2 regions of the Viridibacillus sp. FSL H8-0110 genome follow, and region 1 is predicted to be linked to the other one. Evidence: a T-box and tRNA genes for the amino acid it is inferred to sense, from the RefSeq annotation. Region 1 holds a T-box; the other holds one or more tRNA genes.

Evidence for each region. The T-box of region 1 lies ahead of metG (methionine--tRNA ligase). A T-box ahead of a tRNA ligase gene usually reads a tRNA of that ligase, here a tRNA-Met.
Region 2: it encodes a tRNA-Met, which carries the amino acid that the T-box ahead of metG (methionine--tRNA ligase) is inferred to sense. The anticodon was not compared.

What each region holds. Positions count from the first base shown of each region.
Region 1 is NZ_JBBOPJ010000001.1:1,506,204-1,521,629, reverse strand. It holds gene MHH98_RS07480 (ABC transporter ATP-binding protein) at 1-490, opposite strand, end outside; gene MHH98_RS07475 (ABC transporter ATP-binding protein) at 552-2,294, opposite strand; T-box leader at 2,429-2,682, shown strand; gene metG (methionine--tRNA ligase) at 2,735-4,378, shown strand; gene MHH98_RS07465 (endonuclease Q family protein) at 4,440-5,612, opposite strand; gene cspC (cold shock protein CspC) at 5,907-6,107, opposite strand; gene MHH98_RS07455 (Vga family ABC-F type ribosomal protection protein) at 6,708-8,264, opposite strand; gene MHH98_RS07450 (GNAT family N-acetyltransferase) at 8,569-9,792, opposite strand; gene MHH98_RS07445 (hypothetical protein) at 9,912-10,346, shown strand; gene MHH98_RS07440 (CPBP family intramembrane glutamic endopeptidase) at 10,402-11,127, opposite strand; gene MHH98_RS07435 (polysaccharide deacetylase family protein) at 11,357-12,412, opposite strand; gene MHH98_RS07430 (hypothetical protein) at 12,330-13,088, opposite strand; gene MHH98_RS07425 (GNAT family N-acetyltransferase) at 13,097-14,728, opposite strand; gene murJ (murein biosynthesis integral membrane protein MurJ) at 14,746-15,426, opposite strand, start outside.
Region 2 is NZ_JBBOPJ010000001.1:72,364-87,789, forward strand. It holds gene mfd (transcription-repair coupling factor) at 1-1,378, shown strand, start outside; gene spoVT (stage V sporulation protein T) at 1,461-1,997, shown strand; gene MHH98_RS00360 (hypothetical protein) at 2,042-2,359, opposite strand; gene MHH98_RS00365 (putative polysaccharide biosynthesis protein) at 2,597-4,204, shown strand; gene mazG (nucleoside triphosphate pyrophosphohydrolase) at 4,220-5,686, shown strand; gene MHH98_RS00375 (RNA-binding S4 domain-containing protein) at 5,690-5,980, shown strand; gene yabP (sporulation protein YabP) at 6,440-6,739, shown strand; gene yabQ (spore cortex biosynthesis protein YabQ) at 6,736-7,200, shown strand; gene MHH98_RS00385 (FtsB family cell division protein) at 7,279-7,701, shown strand; gene MHH98_RS00390 (S1 domain-containing RNA-binding protein) at 7,827-8,258, shown strand; tRNA gene MHH98_RS00395 (tRNA-Glu) at 8,504-8,575, opposite strand; tRNA gene MHH98_RS00400 (tRNA-Met) at 8,614-8,687, opposite strand; gene MHH98_RS00405 (SpoIIE family protein phosphatase) at 8,871-11,285, shown strand; gene tilS (tRNA lysidine(34) synthetase TilS) at 11,302-12,714, shown strand; gene hpt (hypoxanthine phosphoribosyltransferase) at 12,744-13,286, shown strand; gene ftsH (ATP-dependent zinc metalloprotease FtsH) at 13,416-15,426, shown strand, end outside.

The DNA.
Region 1 (15,426 bases):
ACTGCCAGCTTAGTATGAACATTGCAATGCTCGTGCCAATCAACGTTAGTATTGATGAAACAATTTGAACGACACTTTGGCTCAACGCAACATTTAAGTTATCAATATCATTTGTTACACGACTCATTAAATCCCCTTGTGACCTTTTGTCAAAGAAACGTAGTGAAAGTGAATGCAACTTTTCAAATAGATCTAATCTTAACTTTTGAATCGTTTTTAACGCTGCATTGATCATGACATATGTTTGAAGCCAAGTGAAAATTGACGTTAATACATATACACCCGCCAAAATAAATAACATTTTGGTCGTGCCACTTAAATCTTTTGTAATAATATAATCATCTACGATTACACCAATTAGAAGCGGTCCCGCTAAACTTAAAACCGTTGTTAATATAACGAGGAAAATGGCTCCTATGAGTTGCAATCTTTGCTGTTTTACATAATCCCAAATTCGCTTTAACGTTTGTTTTTGGTTTTTCGGTTTCACAACTGGCCCACGAAAATGTGGTCCACGTTCTAATCCATTACGGGGTTGATTAGTCTGTTCTTTATTCACTTAATACCCCTCCTTTTTCCACTTGGGTATCATAGATTTCTTGATAGACTTTATTATTTTCAAGCAATTCTTCATGAGTTCCCATACCAACAATTGCTCCGTCTTCCATTACTAAAATTTTATTGGCATTGATAATGGAGGATATTTTGGAAGCCACGATAAAGGTTGTCGTGTTTTGATAATCTGTTGCAATTGCCTGTTGTATATTTTTTTCTGAAATACTATCTACTGCAGAAGTAGTATCATCTAGGATAAGGATGGATGGCTTTCTGATAAAAGCTCTTGCTAAAGCTAGACGCTGTCTTTGTCCACCTGATAAGTTTGTTGCACCTTGTGTTAAATTGTGCTGTAAATCATCTTTTAATTTCTCAACAAATTCCGTAGCACTAGCAGCATCAAGTGCTTTATACATATCTTTTTCTAAACTTTTTTGATTTCCATATTGTAAATTTTCTTTTATTGACCCCGAAAACAGCGTTGCCTTTTGTGGTGTAAATCCGATGTTTTCTCTAAGCATTTCTAAATCATAATGCTTAAGCGGTATATCATCTATGAAGATTTGTCCTTGATCCACATCAAAAAGTCTAGGAATCATTTTAACAAGCGTTGACTTCCCGCTGCCCGTTGTTCCAATAATGCCTATGAAATCTCCTGGATGCGCAGTAAATGAAATGTTTTTCAACACTTGCTCGCCATTTTTACTATAGCTAAAGCTGACATTTCGAAAAGTAACAGCACCTCTTACTTCTTCTAGTTGGATAGGTTTTTCTGTATTTTGAATGTCAATTGATGTTGCAAGTATTTTATGCACTCGATTTGCAGAGGGAAAAGCGCGGGCAATTTGCATTAACACCATACTACTAGAAATTAGACCATTCATAATAATCGTTAAATAATTTATAAATGCTAAAATAACACCTACTTGCAGCGTGCCATTATCCACCTTAATTGCTCCAAACCAAAGTGCAGCAATAATCCCCATATTAATGACAAACATTGTTAAAGGCATCAAAACCGCTACGACTTGGTCCGCAGTAATTGTTCGTTTTGTTAATTGATCATTAACATCCGTAAACTGTTCAATTTGATGGCGTTTTCGATTAAATGCTTTAATCACGCGAATTCCAGCTAAATTTTCCTGCAATTTTGTATTCACTGCATCTATCGCTAGCTGTACTTTACCAAACATAGTACCTGATAATTTCGTGAAAAAGTAGATACAGATGATCAAGACTGGAACTACTATGAGTAGTACTGGAAATAGCTGTCTAGCAGTCATAAATACTATGACAATACTCCCGACAAATAATAAAGGACCACGTACAAAAATTTTCAAAGTCATCATTAACGCACGTTGTAAAGCCTCTACATCGCTCGTCATTATTGTAATGAGCTTACCGGTTCCAAACTCGTCTCTATTACTACTCGAAAAATAAGAAATTGTATCAAATAAATCCTTCCGAATATCCGTTGCAAAATGGACAGCCGTCTTAGCACTAAAGATGGAACACCCTACTCCACCAATAAGTCCGACTAATGCACTGACAATCATTAGAATGCCCATTTTCACTACATATGTATGATCCTGATTAGCAATACCTGTATCAATAATATGTTGCATAATAGTTGGTTGGATTAAGTCCATCGTTACTTCGACTACCATCAATAACGGCCCTAAAATGGCCAACCATTTATACGGTTTTAAAAACTGTAGAATTCTTTTAACAGCTTGCATCGTCTTCCTCCAATTTTGTAAATTAGATAATTATAACATAGTATTTAATGCAAACTCATTCAACCGCTGATTTTTTATTCGAAATATACTTGCTTTTCCATTAATAGTGTTTTATACTTCTTTTCAACATATAGAAACACGCGTTGATGAGGAAAAGTAAAATAACTTAAGTTGTCAAGAGAGCTTCTGTCGGTGGAAATGAAGTGAACTTAACTATTTAAAAATGACCTCTGAGCTTCGTACCGAACGATTTTTTTAGTAGGCTACGACGAGAAAGGCACTCGTTATAACAGCAACAGTATCCCTAATTGGCGTACTGATGAAGGCAAATGGTGTAAGCTATTTGCAAACGAAGGTGGTAACACGGGTATATAATCTCGTCCTGATCAATTTAATTTGATTGGGGCGAGTTTTTTTATTTTAGGAGGGATTTTTTTAAAATGAGTATTGTTATTGGCGGAGCTTGGCCTTATGCAAACGGATCATTACATTTGGGACATATTGCTGCATTATTACCAGGAGATATTTCAGCTAGATATTATCGATTAAAGAAAGAGAGCGTTCTTTATGTATCAGGTAGCGACTGTAACGGTACGCCTATTTCTATCAGAGCAAATCAAGAAGGTGTTACTGTAAAGGAAATTGCAGATCGATATCATGAAGAATTTACAGCCTGTTTTAAAAAGCTGGGTTTTACTTACGATTTATATACGCGTACAGATGCTGAACACCACCATCAAAGCGTTAAGAATATCTTCTTGAAGCTACTAGATAATGGCTTTTTATATAAAAAAACAATTGAACAAACGTATTGTGAACATGACAAACAGTTTTTGCCGGACCGTTTTGTCGAAGGAATCTGTCCAGTATGCGGTAGCAAGGCACGAGGGGATCAATGTGATTATTGCTCAACAATATTAGATCCACTGGATTTAATTGATCGAAGATGTAAAATTTGTGGCAATCAACCCATCGTGAAAGAAACGGAGCATTTTTACTTTGCATTCAGTAAGATGCAAAATTCTTTAGAACAATATGTGCAAAATGCAAAGGAACAAAAAGCATGGCGCCAAAATGCAATCGACTTATCCGAACGATACTTAGCAGAGGGCGTACCCGATAGAGCCGTTACGAGAGATTTACCAAACGGAATTGATGTACCAATAGACGGTTTTGACGGAAAGAAAATATATGTTTGGATTGAAGCTGTATCAGGGTATTACACCGCTACTTTAGAATGGGCAAAACAACATCAGAAAAACGTTCAAGATTTCTGGAGTAACGACACAATTTCTTATTACATTCACGGGAAAGATAATATCCCTTTTCATACAATCATTTGGCCAGCTATTTTAATGGGATTAAATAGCCCTGCCCTCCCTACACATATTGTTTCAAATGAATACTTAACACTTGAGAAACGGAAACTCTCTACTAGTTTAAACTGGGCAGTATGGGTACCCTATATTATTGAAAAATACGATGTAGATACAATTCGATATTTCTTGACGATCAATGCACCAGAAAATCGCGACACAGATTTTTCTTGGCGCGAATTTATTTATAGTCATAATAGCGAGCTTCTAGGTGCATACGGAAATTTCGTTAACAGGACATTAAAATTTATCGAAAAATCATTCAATAAACAAATTCCTAAAGGCATACTGAATGCTTCAATTAAACTTCAAACGCAAAAACTCTATGATGAAGTAGCTATCGCGATTGAACAAGGGCATTTCAAAGCACCACTTGAAGAAATTTTCTCTTACATCCGATCGGCTAATAAATACTTTGACGAACAACAACCCTGGTTACAAGTAAAAGATGATGAAGTTGGTTGTGCAAATACACTTGCTACATGCATCTACATCATTGCGAATTTATCACAATTACTAGAACCCTTTATTCCGTTCTCAACAAAGAAAATACGCGACATGCTTGGAATTACTGATATCTCATGGCATGAATTAGTAGAATTACCGACATTCATTCAATATGTAGAGCCCTTGTTTGAGCGTTTGGACATTGCACTAATTGATGAAGAATATCAATATCTCATCAGTCAAAGTAACATTAATAAATAAACAAAAAAGCTTTCTGCAAATGACTGATCCATTCGCCGAAAGCTTTTCACACTGAAAACTATTAAGACTCTTCTTTTTGTACCTTGCCATACTTACCTCCACCACCAACTTCTATTAATAACTCACCTTTTCGGGATTGATCAATATAACGAACTAATTTTTCTGGTACTACTGCCGTTAACTCTTGATAAGTTGCTTTATGCAAAATATTCATTTCTGTCCCAACTGCAAGAAGTAAACGATCTAGTGATTTTGGTCCGAGTCCTGGTATGAAATCTAGTGGAATTTGATGAATATATGGCGGTCTAGGTCGCTTACTCTCTTCACTTTCAGATAGCTCCTTAACTCTAGTGGCAACACCTTTAATGATATTATGTTTGTGACATACAGGGCATTCAGATAAACCCTCATCTACTTTTGCAGAACAGCCACCACAAACCGTTTGATGGTATTTTCCAAGCAAAGGGTTTAAACCATAATTAGCGACAATAGCTCGCCCGTCTTTTTCTTGAAGGGCTTTTTGTAATTCAGTAAAGCTTGCATGATCAAGTCTCATTTTTTGATATTCTCTTGCAATTTTACCGACAGAATGGGCATCTGAATTCGTTAAAAAGGTATATTGCTCTAACTCTTTTATACCTCTCACCATATACGTATCTGAGCTTAAACCAAGCTCAATTCCGTCTATCATAGATGGATCAAACACCTCACTTAAACTAAATAATACACCTTTACCGTATAGGCTTTTAAAAGGAGTAAACACATGAGCAGGAATAAATAAACCTCCAAGTGAACGCACTTTCTTTTGAAGTGTAATACCATCACAATAAACACGTTGAGAACTTAAATTGATATTCTTCACATAGCCACTCATCCACATCGAAAAAATTTTCATGATTTCAATAGTTGGAAAATAAGCAAGGACATGAATTGGTCCGTGGCAGTGCTCATCGTATATTTCAATTTCTGAACCAAGTATCAAGGTAGAGTTTCCGAACAATAACCCTCCATCAGCAATTTCCACCATCTCTCCATCTTGTATCATCTCTTCAATTTCTTCAATGACCTCTGGCGAATGACAATCTATAATACCTATTAGATCAATACCCTTTCGTTCACTCGCCGCTTCTAAAATACGTCTTAAAGTTAACCTTTTGCTTCCTGTAATTTTTACAGGTCTACCACTTTTGGTACGACCAATATGAATATGTAAATCTGCGTAAAATTCCTTCACTTTTTTTCAACACCTTCATAATTAAGTTTTCTTCAATTTGAAGTTGAAATAGTTCAATTGCAGAAGTTAAAGAATATGAAGCTTCACTATATTGCGCTAATCATATGTTTCACTTTTCCCCACAGTATTATACGTAAACGTGTTGAAGCAATTTGACATACTCTCATCATCGCAATATGAGTTTATGTGCTATCTAGTAAATGCACCATTGTTCGCCACACTATGGAAAATAAAAAAGACAATAAAAAAACCGACTCTCAAAAGAGAATCGGTTTTTTCTACAGCTAGTTCAAATTAAGCTTTTTGAACGTTAGCAGCTTGAGCGCCACGTGCGCCTTGCTCAACGTCAAAAGTAACTTTTTGACCTTCGTCTAAAGATTTGAATCCTTCACTTTGGATTGCTGAGAAGTGTACGAATACGTCATCTCCGTTTTCGCGTTCGATAAATCCAAATCCTTTTTCTGCGTTAAACCATTTTACTGTACCTTGTTCCATTATTGTTGCCTCCTAGTGTGATATCCACACATTGTATTACTATCCTTGTCCAAAGTGATGGTCCAGACGACAAGTCAAACTTATACTGCCCTTTGCACCGAACAAAAATAACTAACTTCATAATACCATGCATTTCCGAGATATGCAAGTGTTGTAACGAATAAAAAACAAAAGAACTGAATTCCACAATACATTTTTCCTCTCAAATAGCTCACAAACATTGTCAAATAGGGCTTTTCATTCAATTTCAATATTTTAAATTATTTTGAAAATATATTAAATAATGACTATTTTATAAATTATTTCCTAATATTTAAATTTGTTCAAAATGACGATCTTGCCCTTCTATTTTATGACGCCTAATTTGAAAACTTCTTGGAATATTTTTAAATCATCTTAAGTTCTTTCAATATTAGTATGTCCAGTTTTTATTTATTTAACCTCTTTTAACAATTTTTCTATATTCATAATGCGCTCATTCATCTCTGTTAGCATTTTTTGTTGAACTTATAGATTTTCAAGTTCCAAAATCAACCTTAAATAGAAAGTATAAATAAAACCTCAAAAAAGAAGTCTTTCACCCTTTTTGAGGTTTTACTATTATAATTTACGTTTTTCTTCTATTAATCGTTGAAATTCACTTTCAAGTTCCTTTGTAGGTTCTATACTAAGTCGTCCTAACACTTCAGATATCTTTAAATTTAAAATTAATAACTCATTTTCCTTGTTATCAGGTGCTTTCTTTTTCTTTGTTTGCACTCTTTCTTTTAACGTTCCTTCAAATAATTGAAGTTTTCCCTTTTCAATTTTTAACTGCCGAGTAGCAATATTTTCTACAAAACGTCGATCATGAGATACGAAGATGATTGTTCCTTCGTATTCTTTTAGGAGCGATTCAAATGCTTCGACTGCATCTATATCAAGAAAATTCGTCGGTTCATCTAATATCAACGTATTTACATCGCTAACGAAAATTTTAGCAAGCGCTACTTTCACACGCTCACCGCCACTGAGTACTCCGACTTTTTTATATACATCATCTCGATAAAAATGGAGTCTTGCAAGTACGGTTCTAATAAATGTCTCATCTTGTATCGATAGTTCTCTAACATTTTCTAAAATAGTTTTTTCAACATTTAACACGTTCAAGTTTTGACTAAAATAACCGACTTTCACTGCTGGTGAAATGGTAATACCTTTTTCATATTCAACGATCTTTTTTAGCAAAGTCGTTTTTCCACTACCGTTATTCCCAGTAATAGCGATTTTATCTCCTCCGCGTATTTGAAAACTGCTTTTTTGCCAAAGAAAACGCTCTCCTACACGACCTTCAACATCTTCTATGCGTATAATAATTTTGCCTTTCACTGTTTCAGCGTTTGGTAAATCCATTTTAATCGCTACTGGATTTTTTACTTTCTCCACTTTTTCTAATTGCTCTAATCTCGTTTCAATTGCTTTCGCTGTTTTTTGTAATTTCTTTTGTTTTTTTGCAAAATAAGGTTTTGTTTTGGATGCTTCCAATTTACTCACTGATTTCGGTACTTTTGCTGCTCTCGCTGCTTTCTTTTCTTTCAAAACTAAGGCTTCCTCTAACTGATTTTTCCTAGTTGTATATTTTTCGTAGGATGCTTCTTGCTGTTTTTTTTCAATTTTCTTTTGCTCAGTATAGTCGGAATAATTCCCTCTATATTCTTTTAATCCGCCGTCTTCGAGCTCCCAAATTTTCGTACATACTGCATCTAGAAATGCACGGTCATGGGATACGATTAGTAACGCGCCACCTCTTTTTAATAATTCTCCTTCAAGCCATTCCACATGATGCGTGTCTAAATGAGTTGTCGGTTCATCAGTTATTAATAGACGGGCACTCTTTGCTAATGCACCTTGTATATACGCCTTTGTGACTTCCCCACCACTCTTGTAGGATGTCGATTCCTTTAACTGCGGTACAAGTTCTAGCGGACTGTAAGTTTTCACATGTCCACTCTCTGGTTCTTTCAATGCCGCTAAAACTTCAAGCAATGTCGTTTTTCCAGAGCCATTTTTCCCGATTAAACCAATGCGGTCATGGTCATTGATTTGCAACTTCTCTATATTAAAAACTTCTCTATTTCTAATTGAATACTGCAGTCCATTTGCTTCTAATAACATCATAAAAAATCTCTCCCCTCATGTATCGGGGCAAAAAAATGCCCCCTATCTACAATCAGAATAGGAGGCATGGGTGCACAGCAAAAAGAGACGTCTCTTTTTTGTCCAACACATGAATGACAATCCTATTCTGAAAACACTGGAATGAAGGCATCTTGAAAAAACAGAGTATTTCATCTGATTTAAAATACGATTCATTCTTAGCTTTCGAAAAAATAGGATTAGTACTTCATGTAATTGGGTCACCCTTTCGTTTTTAGTTATATTTAATATACAGAATTCCGCTCATATTGTCTATTCTAATTCACTAGAAATAATCGATAAAACTTGGTACCTCATTTGGCAAGATCGCTTCAAGTAAAGCAACAGATGCAGTATCACCTTTTAACCTTTCTATACTATGCAAATACGTTGGACGCTTATATCCTAGGAACATTGTGACAAACGTTTGAATCGTCATTTGTACAGTATTTGACTCAATTTCATTACTTACCTTTTCAACTGTTACTTCTCCTGATTGAACAGTAATTTCAAAGGTTCCATGATTCCATTCTAGGAGAGTGTCCGTTAAAGCTAACCGAATGTGGAAGTTCGTTCTTGCAAAAGGGAACCGCTCAAGAAACTTTTGGACATCAATAATTCTTGCCATGAAGTACGGGGAAACATTTTGTTTGATTTCACTATCCTCCATTAAGAAAGCTATCGCATCATTGCCAGAAGTTTTACCATACACATGGTAAATCATCGAACGATGGGCATGTACAAAGTTCCATAATGCTTTACGAGCAACTTCCTTCAAATATACAAGCTCATCAATATAAAAATCCTCTTCCATAATGCGGTAGAACATATAGCCAAGCGCTAAACCGTCATCATCATAATACACGGCAGCTTGCAATTTCGTATCGCTACCTTCAAATTTCTCTTCCCAATACGATTCTTGGAATTTCTCATTCCAAGCTATTGCATTTCGTTTCATCGCACCATGCGTATTATGAGCATACCTGTTGTATACATCACGAAGATCTGAAAAGTCATCCTTCATACGTCTTACTTGTCCGGGAATATTTCTATAAAAGGGTAGTTGTGTATCTTTCACTTGATACTCTAGGATGTCGCTCATAATTTCAAATCCCTTTTTGCGATAATAAGGAATTGAATACGGGAATAGATAGGCTATATAGCGCCCTTCTTGACGCATCCTTTTCATACTCTCAACCATAAGTGTATGCATCAAACCATGGCTTGAATATTCAGGATAAGTACCCACCGCTGTCATGCCACTCATATCATAAATGGTCCCATGAATATTCACTTGAAACGGTAAATTTAATATTTGGGCGACAAGTTGCTCTCGATCAAACCAACCAAGAGCTAATCCCTCATCGAACTGTTTACTTTTGGCATTTACGAATAATCGATCCTTATTAATAGATAAGGAAATTTGAAACACATAGTTTAATAATTCAATCGACTGACCAATTTCAGATTGTGGAATTTCCCGCATTACTAATTCTTTGGATCTTCCCATTTTAAAGCCCCTTTTCTCTTTTATTCTTATTTAAAATATAACCAAGTTTTCTTCATTTTGCTCTAATTTTCATATTATATTATGTTAAACTACGAAAAACCCTTGGAGGAGGAATTTTTTTGACATTAAAACAGATTATTGCTCTCTTGATTTTCATTTGTTTTATGACCTTACCTAATCATTCCTCTGCTACTGATTGGGTGTATTCACTCGTTACTTGGGATGGCTACGTTTATGAAGTAATTGATGAACTTGTCACTGAAATAGACAAAGAAATTGGTCAAGTTACAAGTTATTCAGATATGGAGCAACTTGGCGGAAACTTTTCGAATACTTATAAAAATGGAACTAAGTACTTCTCTATTAAAGGTATTAGTACGGAGCAAGCAATTGCTGTCCAAATAAAGGATGACCAGTTCTTGAAGGCAGTTATGAAGCATGAGCAGCAGTCCACTGCAATCAACACGTTAGCGAACAAGCTATTTTCCCCAATCTCAGCTGTCATTATTTTTTTGATATTGATGACCATCGTTATTATAAATCGCTTCAAATAAAAAGCCAAGAGCTACAAATTGTAGTCTTGGCTTTTTAGTTATTTGGATAAATATCCTAAAGAGAATGAAGACTATGTTTTTCCTTGTTCTTTACTCGTTTCCACAGGAAAATTGAATATACTAATAATACGAAAAAGATGATATATGCTGATGTGATCGAGCTTTCGATATTTCCCATAAAGTTGAAAAAGTTATTCAAGCCGTGGAACAATATCGTAATGATAATCGACTGCCCATCCATTACAAGCAATGCTAGCACTAATCCTACAACAAGTGCATATAAAATTTGAATAATCGTATCTTCAACTGATTGTCCACCTATTAACTGCAATGAGTGTGTCACTCCGAACAGTATGCTCGAAATCCAAACAGCTGTAAAAGTACCCTTTGCAGATATTATTCGCAGCATCATTCCTCTAAAGACCGTTTCCTCGATAAAAGCGACGATTAGTAACTGCATGATAAACATAGCAAATAAGTTAGGTACAGATACAAAATTTAAGCCGTTGGTGCTAAATAGAATGATACATAATACGAGAATAAGTGGTGCGTATAGCAACAGACTTTCTTTATTAAGATGAACCTTCACAAAGAAGTATTGACGCCATTTCTTTTTGAAAGCAATATATAGGAAGAGAATGATTGCTAATGGAACCAGCATAACAAATTGTAAATATGGACTAGTAGGTTCTTTAATTGTTACAAAGGCGCCATTTACCGTATAGAAGAATATTAAAAGCAATTCCAAACCAACAATTTTAAAGACAATTTTTTTATACATATCGCTATCTCCCTTCTCGGCTAAATTTCCTAAATCCTTTTATTTTATGAAAATAGATTATCAGAGTATGCGTTAATAGCTACATTTCAACTTACTAGATTTAAAGTTATTCTACATATTTTCACCGAAGTATCATTACTTAAATATAAAAAATGAGGTTATGCATAAGGTAAAGTTGACTATAAATAAAACAAAGTCCGATGAGAAACTACCTGTTCTCTCCGGACTTTTAATTTGTCTTATTCAAATTGATCAAACCAACCACATCTCTCATATGCATGCTTTGAAATTTATATTTTCCCTTTAAATATTCTACATGCTGTAATATTTCCTCAAGAAACTGAAGATTTTTTTCCGTGTTCTTGCCGAAATTATGTGGATGCCACCATAAATGATAATACTCATTATTTTTAGCAGCTTCCGTTAAGCTGTGTTTAATGCGTTGTAAACGAAGTCTCTCTAATATTCTCAATTTACTGCTATATGGTCTTAAAAACCGGCTAGATGGTACATTGATAATCGGGTGAGTGCTTACTTTCTCTAACTTGTAGCTATTATGACCTGTAATATTTATATAATGATCAGCTAATCGGAGCATTCGCTTTATAGTGGTATTCATTTCTTTAATGTACGGGCCGTAAATCCAGCTATTTTCATTTCCTCGATAAGCAGTTATGCCATATTCATCACATAGCTGTAAATAATCTAAATTAACTTGATTTCTCGGAAATACTAACGATGTAACTCCTTCATTCAATTCAACCATTGCCTGCAAATCCTTTTCAAAATGTTCGATTCGCTGCCCCTTTTCAAGACAATAATAATGACTGAAAGTATGCGTTCCAATCTCTTGGTTTGGAATTTTTTTAATCATATTAATTAGTGAATCTCCATAATGATATAAATCCTCTTGTTCATTTGCACCTACATTCGAAAGGTTATATTTAGCTGATAAAGTTTCATTTTCATATGGAATTTCTATACTTTCCAAGAAACTTAAGAGTTCCTGTTTATCTTTACAATAAAGCATTCCAACAATAGCCCAAGTAGCATGAATATCATACTTCTGAAATAACTGAAGAATTTTAGGTATTGCTAATCGTGCACCTAAAATATTTTCCCCGTAATTTTCAATAGTAAAAACATCATGTACTCCCCAATTCAGCTCAAAATCTAATGAAATTATAAGTGCCCCCAGCTCTTCATCCTTTCTTGATTTTTTTTGCACGTAACCAAAGTATGAATTGACCGATTTTTGAATTTGCTTCATAGCCAGAATAAACATGAGCTATTTCTCCACCGAATTCCATTTTGAAACTACGAATATTTGGATTCTTTGTAAGTCCACCCATATCAAAAATTGTGTGGTTTCTTGATTTAAAATATAATATATTTCTCCAAATCAAATATCTATTTGCTTCACTTAATAATCTTTTTTCTTCAGTTTTTTCTTTCATCCGAAAATGAGAGGCAGAATATAAACAAAAAGCTATATTATCATCCGAAATATATACTCGATAACAAAGCACTTCATTTGCTTCATTCAAAACTTTCGTGATTACAAGTGCATTCTTGTCTTTTAGCTTATTCATCGTATTTACATGAAAGGAATTACATGAGTATGTGTTTACAAATGCTGAAAAAAGATTATAAAACTTCTGAAATGCTTTAATATCCATTATTGACGGTTCTTCTAGCACTTCTATTTGAAAATGGTAACCCTCTGCTTTTTTTATCTGCTTTCTATTTGTTCGATGCAAGTTCTCAAATAATTCTTGTTCACTTTTAGTTAAATCGATATAAAGTGTTTCAAACTGCTGTAGTTGCTTTTTAGGGACTAAAGAATGTGTAAACCCTTCTATATCTGTTAACTTTCCAGTTGAAACGATCTCATTCAAAAAATAATAACTGTGCATTTTTATATTAAAAAACTTTCTCTCTAATAGAATAATAAAAGGCACCTTCTCTTTTAAATTTCTACTTCTTTTTTCACTTTTCTCTTCCCTAAAACTCTTGAGTAAGAAAGCCTTTCAGTGATATCAAATTCATTTGATTGGAGTAATTGAATACTTTTTTTATCACGCTTATTTACATGTACAAAAATGTACTTTGGACGATATTTAGCCTGAACAAATGAAAGAATTTGCTTTAAGTTTTCATTCTCCCAATCTCTAATATAAATGCTTTTTTTCTTTAAGTTTTCAACGACTTCAATATCGTCTAGTCTAATGACATTTTCATTTACCCAAAATACTTTATTGACGTCAGTTGAGTAATAACCTTTATATCCATTATATATTTTTTGAAGTATTTCTTTTCTATCATCCTTCATTGAAAGTGCCATTTCAGGCGTTATTTGTTCAAAATGACTGTTTAATCTCATTTCGTTAACTGTCAACTTTGCTATTAAATATTGTTTTTGCTCATATACAAAAGGTTGCAGTCTATTCTTCCAAATATCTTTCCAGAAACGAAATTTCTCTTTATTTCGAAGGTAATATTTCAACTTACCAATTGTGTTTCGTCGAAAAATAACAACAGAATAGTGTTTTCTAATCTTAGAAAACGCTTTTTCTTTTAGCCAAAGAAAATTCCGAAACATACTAGCCCTAAACGTATTTGTAGAGAAAACTGTTTTTCTCGTATAATCAAAATTTGTATTCCATTCCAGCTTATATGGTTCATATCCGATGCTCATATCGAGTTTATGAAATCCATCGTCCATGTTTCGTTTAATCTTCTCTTTTACTAAAATTCTACCAGGACCGTATACATCAAAATCTGAATCATGTCCTAATACATATCCCAAATACCTTCCTCTACATGCAAAACCATACGTAAAAGCAACCATTTCATTTTGTAATGTTAATGTAGATAAGCGTACACTCAACTTCCCATCATTCTGTTCAGCTAAGTATTTAAAGAAAGCTTGTTTTCGATTACTAGAAAACCCACTCGTATCATTTTTCTTTTCCCATCGCTTTTGATGCACCTTAAATACTTGATTGATCTCCGTCGCAGGTGAAATTTGTAGTTGAACATCACCAAGTGCCCTCAACCTTTTTTCCCTTCGATCTAATCCATGCAACTTATGACGAGGTTTCATGTACTCTTCATACGAAATATTATCCAAATCAATATAAGGAGTGACAATACGAGAATATCGTTCCTTCATATTTCTAGCTTTCAAATAATTCGAAAGTTTACTATGTGTTTCTACACTTTCTAATAATCCGTGTAGATAAAAAACTACGCTCTTTTTCTTCTTTATTAAAGCATCAAATACAAACATGATGACTCGGTCTATATCTCTTTCCCTTGCAATAATATCCATATAATTCGCATCTCCAAGTGCTAAAAAACGAAGAATATATCCATACCAAGTTTTTTCTGATTGAAATGGAAAAAATGCAATCGTGCGATTATTTTCTTTTACTGCATATATTTCTACTTTTTCTTCCTTCCCTAAAAATCTCCACCAATTATAAACAAATTCAAATTCGATAAATGGATTCGTATTATCATTTTCTTCTAAAATAGCAGACCATTCTTTCTCATATCTTCCCAAGTCCATATACGTAGTAATCTGAATGAGCTCCAAATTATCCTCCATTCGGGTTAGGTTTGTTTTGGACGAATTTTATCCACAAGGAAATTTACAAGTAGTTTTGACTCTTTCACCTTTAATAGTGTAATTAATAGGAAATAGATACTGCTACCTATCAGGATGACTACACTCATTTTCAAAAAAACATTCCAATCTGTTAGTATATAGTTGTTAAAAATATATACTCCCCCACCCATTACACTGGAAGCAAATGTTACTTTCATAAAGGTGATGAAATTCCCTTTCAAACCGAACGCTCCAATTTTTTTTCGAAGCTTGATAACTAACAATGTTGAGCAGAAAAGTGCAGAAATACTCGTAGCTAAAGCGATCCCACTGATTCCCATAAAGTAAGATAAAATAATACTTAATATAATGTTCAATATAACGGCCATAGAAGCATTGTACATAGGGGTTTTTGTATCCTGTAGAGAATAAAAAGTGCGATTTAAAATTTCGCGGATACCATACCCTATCATACCTATTGAATAGAAGAAGAGTGCATGAGTTGTCATTTCTATTGCACGTTCGTCAAAATGTCCATGTCCAAAAAGTAACCTTATAATAGGCTCTGCCAAAATCATTATTCCGACACTAGCAGGAACTACGATCAAAATGACAACCGAAATAACCTCACTAATTGATTGTTTGAAGTCTTCTTTATTTTTTTGTACAGCCATTTTTGAGATGAG
Region 2 (15,426 bases), 1.4 Mb from region 1:
GTTAAAAGACGGTACGATAGATGTCGTCGTCGGTACACATCGTCTCTTATCTAAAGATGTGGTATATCGTGACTTAGGATTACTCGTAGTCGATGAAGAACAACGATTTGGTGTGACGCATAAAGAAAAGATCAAACAATTAAAAACGAATGTCGATGTATTAACATTAACAGCAACACCAATACCTCGTACATTACATATGTCGATGGTTGGTGTCCGTGATTTATCTGTAATCGAAACGCCACCTGCAAATCGCTTCCCAGTCCAAACATATGTCATGGAGCATAGTGGTGCGCTTGTGCGTGAAGCCATTGAGCGTGAAATGTCACGCGGTGGGCAGACGTTTTATTTATATAATCGTGTTGAAGATATGGCGAAAAAGGTGCAAGAGATCCAAGAGCTCGTACCTGAAGCGCGAGTCGGCTTTGCACATGGCCAAATGAGTGAGTCTGAGCTAGAATCTGTTATTCTTGGATTTTTGGACGGAGATTATGATGTGTTGGTCACGACAACAATTATTGAAACAGGTATTGACATTCCAAATGTGAATACATTAATTGTACACAATGCTGATCGCATGGGTTTATCGCAGCTTTATCAATTAAGAGGACGCGTTGGGCGTTCCAATAGAGTAGCCTATGCTTATTTCATGTATCAACGTGATAAAGTACTGACAGAGGTAGCAGAGCAACGTTTGCAAGCGATTAAAGAATTTACTGAACTTGGCTCTGGATTTAAAATTGCTATGCGTGATTTATCAATTCGGGGTGCAGGGAATTTACTTGGATCTCAACAACATGGCTTTATCGATTCTGTCGGATTTGACTTATATTCACAAATGCTTGAAGAAGCAATAGAAGAACGACGTAGTGGTACGAAAAAAGAAGACATACCTGAAATTGAAATAATTTTACCGTATGACGCATACATTCCTGATCAATATATTCCAGATGGCTATCAAAAAATTCAAATGTATAAACGTGTAAAAGCGATGGAAAATGAAAATGACTATCTTGAAATTATTGATGAATTGCAAGATCGATTTGGTGATATACCTTTTGAAACCGAACGTTTATTACGTATTGCACGAATGAAAGTTTGGGCGAAGGAAGCAGGAGTCACTTCAATTAAGGAAACGAATAAAGTTATTACTATTCAAATTTCAGAGCAAGGTACGGCGAATATAGATGGCGCAAAAGTTGTCTCAGAATCATTGAAGTTCGGGCGGGCTGTAGGCTTCCGGATGGATGGGCAACAACTATTACTTACAATAGATGAGCGCAAAATGGATAAACAATTACCGTTTGATATTTTAGAAGCTATTATGAAACTTTTGCCTACTGCAAAAAGGGAAGAATCTGCACCTGTTGCTGAGTAATACCCTTTTTGCATAGAATGCCCATTTGTGAACCATACTAGGACAAGTATAACTATATTTTGTCGAAAGTGAGGCAACACGAATGAAAGCAACTGGCATTGTACGACGTATTGATGATTTAGGGCGCGTCGTTATCCCAAAAGAAATAAGAAGGACTTTACGCATTCGTGAAGGCGACCCGTTAGAAATTTTCACGGATCGCGAAGGGGAAGTTATTTTAAAGAAATATTCACCTATTAGCGAATTGAGTGACTTTGCAACTTCGTATGTAGAAACATTATATGAAACGCTTGGTACGGCTGCTTTAATTAGTGATCGAGATGAAATGATTGCAGTGGCAGGAGTATCAAAAAAGGATTATGTTAATAGACAGCTCTCATCATTTGCTGAAGAAAGTATTATGCAACGATCCATTCTAGTAGAGAAGCATGAAAGCTCTGTAGAGTTGGTTCCAGGTCAAGTTGAGCAAATAAAATCTTACTGTGTGGCACCAATTATCGTGTCAGGTGACCCAATTGGCGCTGTTTATATATTGTCAAAGGTGCACTTTATTGGTGACTCAGAGCAAAAAGTAGCTGAAACTGCTGCTCATTTTCTTGCTAAGCAAATGCTTGATTAACATGAAAAAAGTCTTCCTCGCAATTTTTACGAGGAAGACTTTTTTTATTTTATCATTTTAATATTAGAAGGATGTACTATTCTTGAAAAATTAAGCAACTTCATTAAATCATCGGTATTTGATTCATTATGGTTAGCTGTTTGTTTCGTGGTATCTTCCCGCATTTCGGAAATTAATATTTTAGTGCCATCCTCTTTGACGAGGTACTGACGTACATAACCATTTTCTTTTTCAATTAAAACCCGATTTTTTTTCGGTTTTGATTTTAATGCAGCATAGATATATGAACTTTGTAGTATATGTGGCTGATTAAATTTCGCCGCGTTATGAAATGTTTTAATATTCGCTACATTCATCTTCAAAGTAATCCCTCCTCTATACTCTTTAATTAATAATTTTATCGGATGCTTTTACTGGTATTGAACTAAAAGTCACTTATTAATAATCTAATACTATATAAAGAAAGTGATTTTCTAATAAATATAGTTCTTTAGGCATGTTATAACCTGTTTTTTATGGATAAGCATCAATATGCTATACTGATGACACTTAGATTATTATGAATTTTGGTGAACGATGTATAGGAAAGAGGATTTGAAATGCCTGAGAAGTGGGGAATGAAGGTATATGTGAAGGGAGTGGCCTTATTAACGCTTGCTGCTCTTTTTGTCAAAATACTGAGCATGGTGTATCGAGTCCCTTTTCAAAATTTAGTTGGGGACCAGGGATTTTATATTTATCAGCAAGTGTATCCATTTATAGCGATTTTCGTTGTTTGGACGTCGAGTGGATTTGCTGTCGCCATTTCTAAATTACTTGCTGAAGCTGAAGATCGTGATGAAGGAGTGTTGCGCGGTGAATTATTACGGGTGGTATTTTATTATTTATGTATTTTATCCACCCTTTTCTTCATCATTTTATTTTGTGGAGCTGATCTATTTGCGAAATGGATGGGCGATCCAGAATTAGCTTCACTTTTACGTACAGGTTCCTTTGTTACATTATGTATGCCAGCGATTGCTGTTTATAAAGGTTTCTTTCAAGCTCGCGGTATGATGACACCAGTTGCCTATGCACAAGTGATGGAACAAACTATTCGTGTCCTTGTCATCTTAGGTGGTACTTGGCTTGTTATGACGACGACCACTTCTTTGTATCAGGCAGGGCAAATGGCGGTGGCAGGCACTGTTGTTGGTGAACTAGCTGGTATCATTTTATTATGGATGTATTTTAAAAAGTTTAAGCGAGGGAACAAAATATCCGTAAGGAAAAAGGTAGCTATCTTTCCTGTATTAAAGGAATTGACAGTTTTAAGCATTACGGTCAGTATGAGTGGCCTTTTACTATTGTTTTTTCAACTAGTTGATTCATTTACTGTTTTTGAAACACTTACGAAAAGTGGAATTTCAACCTTAGAGGCAATGGAAACGAAGGGAATTTACGATAGAGGGCAGCCACTTGTGCAAGTCGGGCTTGTTATTGCAACATCGTTATCCCTTGCAATTGTCCCTCTTGTTGCCCATACATCAAAAAAGGATAATGGGCGAGGAGCTGAACGGTTTATTCAACTGACCTATCGTACGGCCTTGTTATTTGGTTTTGCTGCGACGCTTGGTTTAATGCTCGTTATGCCTTATGTAAATGAGATGCTATTTGAAACACGTGAGTTATCTAATGTATTGATAGTATTTGTAGCGCAAATTATATGGTTGTCACTTATTCTAACGCTGACAGCCATGCTTCAAGGGTTAGGGAAATTAAAAATACCGACTTTAATATTAATAGTAGGTTTTATAGTGAAAGTGCTTTGTAATGAGTTGTTTATTATAAGGTGGGGTATCATAGGCGCGGTATATGCTAGTAATTTAGGTTTAATATGTTCAGCTATTGGATTGATCTATTATTTTAAAAAAATTAGACCAATTCGTTTCGCACCCACACGTTTTTATATATGTATGGGATTTGCCTCAGCCGTCATGATAACTTGTGTACTGTTATGGAGTTATTTTACCGAGCAGTGGCTCTTTGCTTCTTTACCTTCGCGATTGAACGCAGCATTGACTGGAAGCACAGCAGCATTGATAGGGGCGTTTGTGTTTTTGACAATCATTGCGAAGTGTGGAGTTCTAAATAGTAGGGATTGGTTTTTACTACCATTTGGACGCAGAATGGCCAGTTATCAATTATGGCTACAACGAAAGAAATAAGGATAGGTGAAAATTATGCATCAATTGACAATAATTGGCCTCGGAGCTAGTGACTTTGAACAGCTACAAATAGGTGTTTATCGTAAGTTACAGCAGGCAAAGAAAATATATGTACGTACGATAGACCACCCAGTATTAAATGAGTTAGCAACTGAAGGAATCGAATTTGAAAGCTTTGACTATATCTATGAAAAGCACGATGATTTCCGACCAGTTTATGAAGAGATTGTAGAAACGCTTTTAAGTTATGTGGAGAAAGAAGATATAATGTACGCAGTACCTGGACATCCACTCGTAGCAGAGTTAACTGTTCAACTATTAATAAAAGCTGAAAAAGAAGGCAAAGTAAAGCTTAACATTGAGGGAGGTCAAAGTTTCCTAGATCCAATCTTCGGTGCATTACGTATCGATCCAATCGATGGCTTCCAATTGGTAGATGGAGCAACTTTCTCATCACATGAAGTGAATATGAAGCAACATCTATTAATTGCACAAGTATATGATACTTTCAGCGCTTCAGAAGTAAAACTGACATTGATGGAAAAATATCGTGAGGATTATCCAGTTACAATCGTTACTGCAGCAGGATCAAAAGGCGAAAAGCTACGTACAGTTCCTTTATACGAATTGGACCGTGCAGCAGAAATTGATAACTTAACAACCGTCTACGTGCCTCCAGTAACGAATCGTGATGGAGCTCTTCGTGAATGGTCAACTTTCCGTGAGATTATTTCAACATTGCGTGGCCCTAATGGTTGTCCTTGGGATCAACAACAGACGCACGAAAGCTTGAAAAGATATATGCTAGAGGAAGTGCATGAGTTCCTACAAACGGTCGATGAGCAAGATGATGAGCATATGATTGAAGAGCTTGGTGATGTGCTACTACAAGTATTTTTACACGCACAAATTGGTGAAGATGAAGGATTCTTCAACCTAGAGGATATATTAGAAGCAGTAAGCACTAAGATGATTCGTCGTCATCCTCATGTATTTAGTGATGTTACTGTAGATAGTGTGGAAGAAGTAAATGCTAACTGGGAAAAAATTAAAAGTAAAGAAAATGCTAATGGTGAGATACCGGAACCTCTATTAAAAGGTGAGTACCGAGCAGCATCTTCACTGCAAACGTCTTATAACTATCAAAGACGAGCGGCAAAAGTTGGTTTTGAGTGGCCTACGACAGAAGGTGTTTGGGAAAAGTTCTCCGAAGAATTGCAGGAATTCCGAGCAGAAGTAGCGAATGGAACGAATGAAACACGTCTCGATGAATTTGGCGATGTGCTATTTACATTAGTGAATATCGCACGTGTATATAAAATTTCAGCTGAAGAAGCCATGATCCACGCAAACCGAAAATTTGCTAGTCGCTTTGGGTATGTTGAAGCGCAAGTAATGGCTGGTAAAAAAGATTTTAAAGCTTATAAGTTTGAAGAGTTAGATGCCTTTTGGAACGAGGCAAAATCAGAAGGAGGGAAATAAAATATGAGATTAGATAAATTTTTGAAAGTATCACGTTTGATTAAACGCCGCACATTAGCAAAAGAGGTTGCCGATCAAGGTCGTATTACAATTAACGGTAAAGTGGTGAAGGCAAGTACTGCTGTAAAAGCAGGTGACGAACTCGCAATCCGATTCGGTCAAAAAGTTGTAACGGCACGAGTTGAAGAATTGAAAGATACAGTAAAAAAAGAAGACGCTGCAAGAATGTTTACGATTATAAAAGAGGAGAAATTAGAGAAGATTGAACCGCAATTTATCGATGATGAGAACTAGCTGATTTTGAAAGTAGATGTTGCTTAAAGAGAAATAGTATTTTAAGCATTGATCTATATTTTGTTTGAATGATTTTATAAGAGGTTGCCCTGAAAATTAGTATTCACTAAATTTTAGGACAACTTTTTTAATTGGACAATTCCAAAGCTAGTTCTCCAAAGTAACACTGACCAGTAAACATGATAGGGGGAAGTTACAAATTATTAATGAATAAGAATATCTTATGTAAGGATACATAGAAATGAGCAGGTATATGCAGTAAATCATTGTTATACTTGTTTCTTCTATCTATTTAAAGAGTGAATGTTGAAGAGGTAACGCTAAAATAGTACTAAAATGACTGCAAAGCGTTTTGAAAAACCTATCTATAAACAAATATCTGAATGGAAATTAGCAGTTTTATCATAAAGGGTTTGTCCGCAGCATATAGTTTAAAGACAGGACAAGGGAGGGGAATCATTGACGTTACAGCCGGATAATGCAACGTACACAATTCCAACAGGGGATCATTTGCTAACGGTCAGAAATCGCAAACGAATGGATGTCACTTCGGTGAAATCAATCGAGCGCTTTGATCAAGAAGAGTTTTTAGTGCACACTTCGCAAGGACATTTACTCATCAGAGGTGAGGAATTACGTATTGTCCATTTGGATGTAGACAAGGGTTTATTGACACTTGAAGGAACAGTGAAGACGCTACAGTATGATGACGAAGACAACGGCTTGTCTAAAAGCTTCCTTCATAAAATATTTGGATGACCGTAACAGCGCAATTTCTCAGCCTTCTCGTCATGATTGCTAGTGGAATTGTAGGAGCAGCATGTATAGATCTAGTACGTACGATTAAATATTATGCACCCCCGCGGTCATTCAGAAGAAAAGGCTATATAGCGTTAGAGCTGATAACTTGGCTTATACTCGGTATAGCTAGTTTTTATTTACTATTTAATGTGCGAGCTGGTGAATGGCGTATTGTTGATCCAATAGCACAGCTCGCAGGTTTTTATTGTTATCAGTTATACTTCCAATCGGTATTTCGCTTTGGAGGTCGTCTAATATACATTATTTTACTTAGGCCATTGTGGTTAATTTTTAATTTTTTCGTTTCGATCATAAGGTGGATAATCCGCGCCATAATGCGTGTTGTAAGGCTCCTGCTGTTACCATTTACGCCATTGGTTAAAAAAACTAAACAGTTAAGGCTTAAAAAATCAAGGTAAATTCGTTATAATGGAGAATACACATACAATAACAATGAAGAAGCTAGAAGAATTATTATTTAGGGAGGGATAACGAGGATGAATAATCGTAACAAAAAAGCTAGTGGAGAAAATTCAGTTGCTGCCATTCGTCGAGAATACATCGAGTCCATGGAACGGCAGGAAAAGAAAAAACGAGCCATGAAAATACGTCTTTATCGAAGACTGGCACTTTTCACAATCGCATTTGTTCTCGTTATGGGGTCCCTAGTATTTACATTGATAAATCAAAAGAAGACACTCGCTAAAAAAGAACAGCAAAAAATTGAGCTAACCCAGAAACTTTCAGACACCCAAGACCAACAAGAGGAATTGAAAATTCAAATTTCGAAGCTAAATGACGATGATTATATCGCCAAATTAGCACGTAAAGAGCTTTTCCTTTCTGAAGCTGGTGAAATTATTTTCTCAATTCCAGAAAATACCGAAAAAGATGAGAAAAATGGGGATTCGAAAGAGTAGTCTTATTGACACTCTTTTTTTGTTGGATATAATTAGAAGTGAGAATCTAACCGAGTTTTAAGATTCATAATTTGATTACATGGCTTACAAAGTCGCTTGATTTATTAAGGAGGAGCATTTTTTTTATGTCAATTGAAGTAGGCAGCAAGGTACAGGGTAAGGTAACAGGTATCACAAATTTTGGAGCATTCGTAGAGCTGCCAAATGGCTCAACAGGTCTGGTGCACATTAGTGAGGTTGCAGACAATTATGTAAAAGACATCAACGAACATTTGAAAGTTGGAGAAATGGTTGAGGTTAAAGTAATGAATGTCGAAGCGGATGGCAAAATTGGTTTGTCTATTCGTAAAGCAAAGCCTCAAGCAGAACGACCAGAGCGGCCTCAACGCCCACGTCATAATAATCGTTCAAATGATCGTAATGATAACCGTCATCAACCAAAAGAGAATTTTGAACAAAAAATGGCACGATTCTTAAAAGACAGTGAAGATCGTCTTGCAACGCTAAAACGCGCTACAGAATCTAAACGTGGTGGCCGTGGCGCAAGAAGAGGGTAACTTGCTGGCTATTTTAATCGTAGAAAAAGTGTGAAATAGATTTTTGAGCAATCCAAGTACGTCGTGGGTTGCTTTTTTAATTGTTTATACCTGACGAATTGTACTATTAAATGCAATACAAACAAACTAAAATTCGCCTATAACGACACCTCTGTAGACAATTTGCCACGTATATGTATATACCGTACTTAATTTGACATATAAAAAAGCAACTTTCTCATCATGAGAAAGTTGCTTTTTTATGATGACCCCTACGGGATTCGAACCCGTGTTACCGCCGTGAAAGGGCGGTGTCTTAACCGCTTGACCAAGGGGCCAAATAATATTGGCACAGATGGCCCAGATAAAAAAATTATGGCGGCAGAGGGGATCGAACCCCCGACCTCACGGGTATGAACCGTACGCTCTAGCCAGCTGAGCTACGCCGCCGTTTTAAACAACATAATAAATAATACAAGATAAAGTGTGTAAGTGTCAAGCTGTTTTATGAAATTATTTTCTTAAAAAAAGCAATTTCTCGTCGAAAAGTTTTTTTTCATGAAAACACAAAAAGACAAAGTTTATGGAATATTCAATCTATAATGGTGGCAATGTTCAGGAGGAGGTTGTTTTATGAAGATGTGGCATGAAGGAATAGCGCAAAATCAAGCAATTAAGAATACATGGGCAAGTGTAGCTAAGAGAAAATACCGAATATGGCTATCAGTTTTGTTTTTATTTTGTTCCTTTTACTTATCTCAAGCCGTGTTATTTGAAGCAACGGTACCATTCTTCCTACCGATTGCAGCAATTGCATTTACTAGATATCCAAGGTGGATGAGTTGGACATTGGTAGGAGGATTGTGCGGAAGTCTTACATTAGGTTTCGGGCAAACAACCATTCATATATTGGAATTGTTGTTTTTATTACTCCTTTTAAAAACCCCTTTTAAACGATTACCACTTCCTGTAATAGTAGGGTTTAGTATTTTGACGGTTCAAATAGTTTGGCAATATATTTCGTACAATGGGCATCCTCCAATTCTTGTATGGCTATACATCGGATATGAAGGTGCATTAGCAATCTTCATGACACTCTTTTTGGGTATCCTTTTCTTACCGATGCATCAGTTAATGACGGCCAGATGGTCTTTTGAGCGACTCGGTGCAGCACTGATCGTAGGGGCTGTGGTATTAACCGCTATGGACGATGTTGTTCTTAGCTTCTTATCAGTATCACGTATTGCTATGCATTTACTTATACTTGTATCTGCATTAGTTGGCGGTGTCACATTAGCGACAGCTGTAGCAGTGCTAACAGGTATGATACTTAGTCTATCTCAATTATCTTTTAGTGGAATGATGGCAGTTTACGCGGTAACCGGTTTATTTGCAGGGGTTTGCAAAAATGCCGGTAGGTTTTGGATTGCCACAGGGGGCATTATGGCGAGTGTCTTTTTTTCATTGTATGATGCGACACTGCCACTTGATTATACATTCTTTATGTCTATTGCATTTGCTACCTTACTATTTTTTATCTTCCCACAGAAATGGGTTCTTTATTGGCAAAATCAATTATATCCAAATAGGGATGAAGTGCTTTTAGAAAGGCAGAAGTGGTTAACGGAAAGGCTCAATACGAAGCTTGTAGATTTTCATCACTTCGTAGATTTTATGAAAGAGCTTGTACATGATCGTTTTGGGAATGTGAACAAAACTGTAGCAGAAGAGAGGCAGGAGCAACCGCTCGCAGTTTGCCAATCTTGCTTTAAGTACGATAAATGTTGGAGCAATAGTAAAAGTGAGATGCCAGATTTAACGCAGAGATGGCTGGATGCAAGTGCTACTGCGAATGCAGCGACAAGATTGCAACTTGATGAAAAAATTCGTTATAAATGTGTGAAGTCCGCGCCGTTTTTGTCCGCACTGGAGGAGAAGGTTTCGAAAAAGCAACTTAGTGGTCAGTTTTACCACGGTCGTAAGATGATTGCTTTGCAATTGCGGGATATGTGCCAGCATATCGATATGGTGATGAATGATATGACGGGGGAAGCAGTGTCTTTTCAGCATAAAGAGGACGAGCTATCAGAAGAGCTAAAACTTGCTGGAATTGAACATTTTCAAGTAGATATTTTATCAAATGAGACAGGGAATCGGAAAATTGTTTGCTGTTTACCAGAGAAAAAGGCCATGTGGGAAACAGATCAAACATTAGCAGAGCGCTTAGTGCTACCAATTTTACAAAGTGTGTTTAATGAGCCGTTTGAAATCGCGAGAACTGCTATGAAGGACAGTCCGTATCCACATTTGCAGATGACATTTCAATCTTCGGTTCGATTCCATATGTCTTATGATGTATATACGTCTTCGAAGCAGAATACGATTTACTCTGGTGATTCACACGCCGTTTTCCCACTTCATCAAGGGCTTACGGCCGTTATGTTATCAGACGGAATGGGACATAGTAAAAAGGCACATCAGGAAAGTAGACGTCTCATTCGATTAATGCGTGAATGCATGCACCATCAAATGGCACCCGAAACAGCCATGCATACATTGCATTATGTCATGTCTTTGAAAAATGATAGTGATATGTACGCGACAATGGATTTTGCACTTGTGGATTTACAAGTCGGCACTTTATGGTCCTGGAAAGCAGGGAGTATGGCAACTTATTTAGTACGAGGGGAAAGGTGTATTCGATTAGAGAGTAAGAGTGAGCCAGTAGGGTTTATGACATCATTTTCAGTAGAAGCAGATCAAGTATCACTAAAAGCAGGGGATATAATTTTCATGTGTACGGATGGTCTGTTCTTTGAAAATAAGTCTTGGGAGGAGCAGGAAAGTAAACTAATTCGTCATTTACAGGAGCTGGAGAATTGCCCAGCTGAGGATATGTGTGCATCTGTTTTACGTGCATTTCGAGGTCAGGATGTACCAAATGATGATTGTACACTCGTCGCAATCCGTATTGAACATAAAATTTCAAATTGGTCTTTATTTAAACCATCTTCGGCGGCTATTTCTGAGCAAAGAATGGTAAGATAGTGAATGAGGTGAGAAGATGGAACAACTCGAACAAAAAGCTTATCAATACATGAAGTATTATCATTTATGTAATGAAGGTGACCGTCTTCTCGTTGCTTGTTCGGGAGGTGCTGATTCAATGGCACTTCTGCATTTTTTGTATAAAGAGAAAGACCGATTGGGTGTCACTGTTGCGGCGATTCATGTGAATCATATGTTGCGTGGGGAAGATGCTGAAAGGGACCGTCAATTTGTTGAAGCTTTTTGCCAAGAACGTGACATTCCTGTTTATGCTATTGATATACCTATTCCTGAGATTTTACAACGTGAGAAAGGGAATTTACAGGCTATATGCCGAAGAGAGCGTTATCGGTATTTCGAGAAGATCATGATAGAAAGTTCAAGTACGCATCTTGTAGTTGCGCACCATGCAGATGATCAAGTAGAAAGTGTCATAATGGCACTTACACGAGGCTCGAGTGCTTCCGGAATTACTGGGATTAAACGAGAGCGACCATTTGCAAACGGGCATCTAATACGTCCATTTTTATCTGTGACGAAGAATGACATTCATACTTATTTACAACGAAACGAACAGGCTTATCGAGAAGATTCTAGTAATAAAAAAGATTCTTATACACGTAATCGAATTCGCCATCATGTTGTACCGTTACTTGCAGGTGAAAATCCACGTGTTGCTGATGCATTTCGTCAGTATACCGAAAAGGCACAAGCGGATGAAGATTTATTGCAAAGTTTAGCGCAAGAAGCTTTTCATGAAGTTGTGGCAATAATAAATGAAGATTCATGGAGAATTTGCATAAAAGCATTCCAAAATAAGCCACTCGCTTTACAAAGAAGAATCATTCTACTACTATTAAAATATCTATATAAAGATACAACAATTGTACAAAGTTATACCCTGTGGAATTCTATTCTCGAACTGACTTCATCGACGGCTGGAAATGCAACTTTGCATTTACCAAAAGGTGTTGTAGCAATTCGTCAATATGATGAGCTAATTATCAAGAAAAAACAAATTTCAAGTGTAGAAAAGTTGCCTTTAATGGTTACGCTTAATACATGGACGAATTTGACGAACAATTTGCGTGTATACATAGGAAAGTTATCTGATGAAAGGCCATCTGATACTACCCCGTCCGCAAAGACTTATTTTTTTCAAATTGAGCAAGTCCCATTGCCGTTATATGTCAGAACGAGAATGAATGGAGACCGTATCAATTTACTTGGCTTGAATCAACATAAGCGCATATCTCGTATTTTTATTGACGAGAAGGTACCAATGGCACTTAGAGACGAATGGCCAGTTATTGTTACGCAAGAAGATGAGGTCATTGCACTTCCTGGTCTTCGTATAGGTAATTGTTTTTCTTATTGCGAACGCTCTACTGATGATGCATTCTTCATCGTAGATCAACAAACTTTGTAGTGTCTATATACAATCAAGGAGGAACTAAGATGCTTCAAAAAGACATCGAAAAAGTATTAATTTCTGAGGAAGATTTACAAGTTAAAATTCGTGAGATTGGGGAATCCTTAACGGAGGAATATCAAGAGAAGTTTCCTTTAATGATTGGTGTACTAAAGGGTGCGATGCCATTCATGGCGGATTTAATGAAACGAATCGACACTTATGTTGAAGTAGATTTTATGGATGTAACTAGTTACGGTAATGCTACTGTATCTTCTGGTGAAGTGAAAATCGTTAAAGACTTAAACACAAGTGTTGAAGGCCGTGACATTTTAATCGTAGAAGATATTATTGATAGTGGTCTAACGCTAAGCTACTTAGTAGACCTTTTCAAATATCGCAAAGCAAAATCAATTAAAATCGTTACATTATTAGACAAACCAACTGGTCGCAAAGTAGACTTAAAAGCTGACTTTGTAGGTTTTGAAGTACCAGATGCATTTGTTGTAGGATATGGATTAGATTACGCAGAAAAATATCGTAACTTACCATACATTGGGGTGCTAAAGAAAGAAGTTTATTCATTTTAATAACAATGTTAAAATTTTGACAATTTTACATTGAAACTTCTTTTTCGAAATGCTTTTCGTTGTACGCCTTAATGTTCATATGTTAAGATTTACTATAGTTTTTCTGTTTACCTTGTGAGGAGGCTGGGGATGAATCGAATATTTCGATACACCATATTATATTTATTAATTTTCCTCGTGATCATCGGGATTTTTGGTACGTTTAATAACTCGAACCAACCGACGAAAGAAATACAGTATCACGAGTTCATAACAGCACTAGATAAAGGCAAAGTAACCCGAGCGGAGTTACAGCCTGACAAATTGGTTTATGTCGTTAAAGGTGAATTAGAGGGTTACAAAAAAGGTGAATCTTTCGTAACAAATGTACCTCGTGATAACCAAGCAGTAATGGATAAAATTGATGCTGCGGCAAAAAACAACTCGAAAATCAACTTTTTACCTGCTCCTGAAACGAGTGGATGGATTCAGTTCTTTACTGGAATTATTCCATTCATCATCATCTTTATCCTGTTCTTCTTCTTATTGAATCAGGCACAAGGTGGCGGTAATCGTGTAATGAGCTTTGGTAAAAGTAAGGCTAAGCTGTATGACGATCAAAAGAAAAAGGTTCGTTTTACAGATGTAGCTGGTGCAGACGAAGAAAAACAAGAACTTGTAGAAGTAGTAGACTTCTTAAAAGATCCTACTAAATTCAATGATATTGGAGCGCGTATTCCAAAAGGAATTCTACTTGTAGGGCCTCCTGGTACTGGTAAAACTTTACTAGCGCGTGCGGTAGCCGGTGAAGCTGGCGTACCATTCTTCTCTATTAGTGGTTCTGACTTCGTTGAAATGTTTGTTGGTGTGGGTGCTTCACGTGTTCGTGATTTATTCGAAAACGCGAAGAAAAACGCACCTTGTATCATATTCATCGATGAAATTGATGCTGTTGGTCGCCAACGTGGCGCAGGATTAGGCGGCGGTCATGATGAACGTGAACAAACTTTAAACCAATTGCTTGTTGAAATGGATGGTTTCGGTGAAAACGAAGGTATTATTATCGTCGCTGCAACGAACCGCCCAGACATCCTAGACCCAGCATTATTACGTCCAGGTCGTTTTGACCGTCAAATTACTGTTGGACGCCCAGATGTAAAAGGTCGTGAAGCAGTTCTTAAAGTACATGCTCGTAAAAAACCTTTAGATGAATCAGTGGACTTAAAAGCAATTGCTCAACGTACACCTGGATTCTCTGGCGCAGATTTAGAAAACTTATTAAACGAAGCTGCACTTGTAGCTGCTCGTACGAATAAGAAGAAAATTGACATGGGAGATATCGATGAAGCAACAGACCGTGTAATTGCAGGTGTTGCTAAAACGAGCCGTGTCATTTCACAAAAAGAACGTAATATTGTTGCATACCATGAAGCAGGTCACGTTGTTGTTGGATTAATATTAGATGAAGCTGAAAAAGTTCATAAAGTAACAATTGTCCCTCGTGGTCAAGCTGGCGGTTACGCAGTAATGCTTCCAAAAGAGGATCGTTACTTCATGACTAAACCGGAGCTTCTTGATAAAGTTGCAGGGTTACTTGGTGGGCGTGTAGCTGAGGATATCGTCTTTGGTGAAGTTTCAACAGGTGCTCATAATGACTTCCAACGCGTAACGAGTATTATTCGCTCAATGGTTACCGAATACGGTATGAGTGATAAACTTGGTCAATTGCAATTTGGTTCAAGCCAAGGAGGCAATGTCTTCTTAGGTAGAGATATCAATTCTGAACAAAATTACTCAGATAAAATTGCTTACGAAATTGATCAAGAGATGCAAAGCATGGTAAAAGAGCAATATGACCGTACAAAACGTATTCTTACTGAAAATCGTGATCTTCTAAATTTAATTGCTACAACTTTACTTGAAGTTGAAACATTAGATGCAGAACAGATTCAACATCTAAAAGACCACGGAACGTTGCCAGATAGACCTTATAACCAAAGTAATGGTAAAAAGGCTGATCTAGTACTTGAAAGTAATGAATCTAAAAATGTAACTTTAGTTAAAGAAGAAAAGCTTGATGTATTTGGAACTGCTGATCCAACATCAAGTGACCTACCTACTGAAAAGCAGGATGGAACATCAAATGATGGTATTCAAGAAG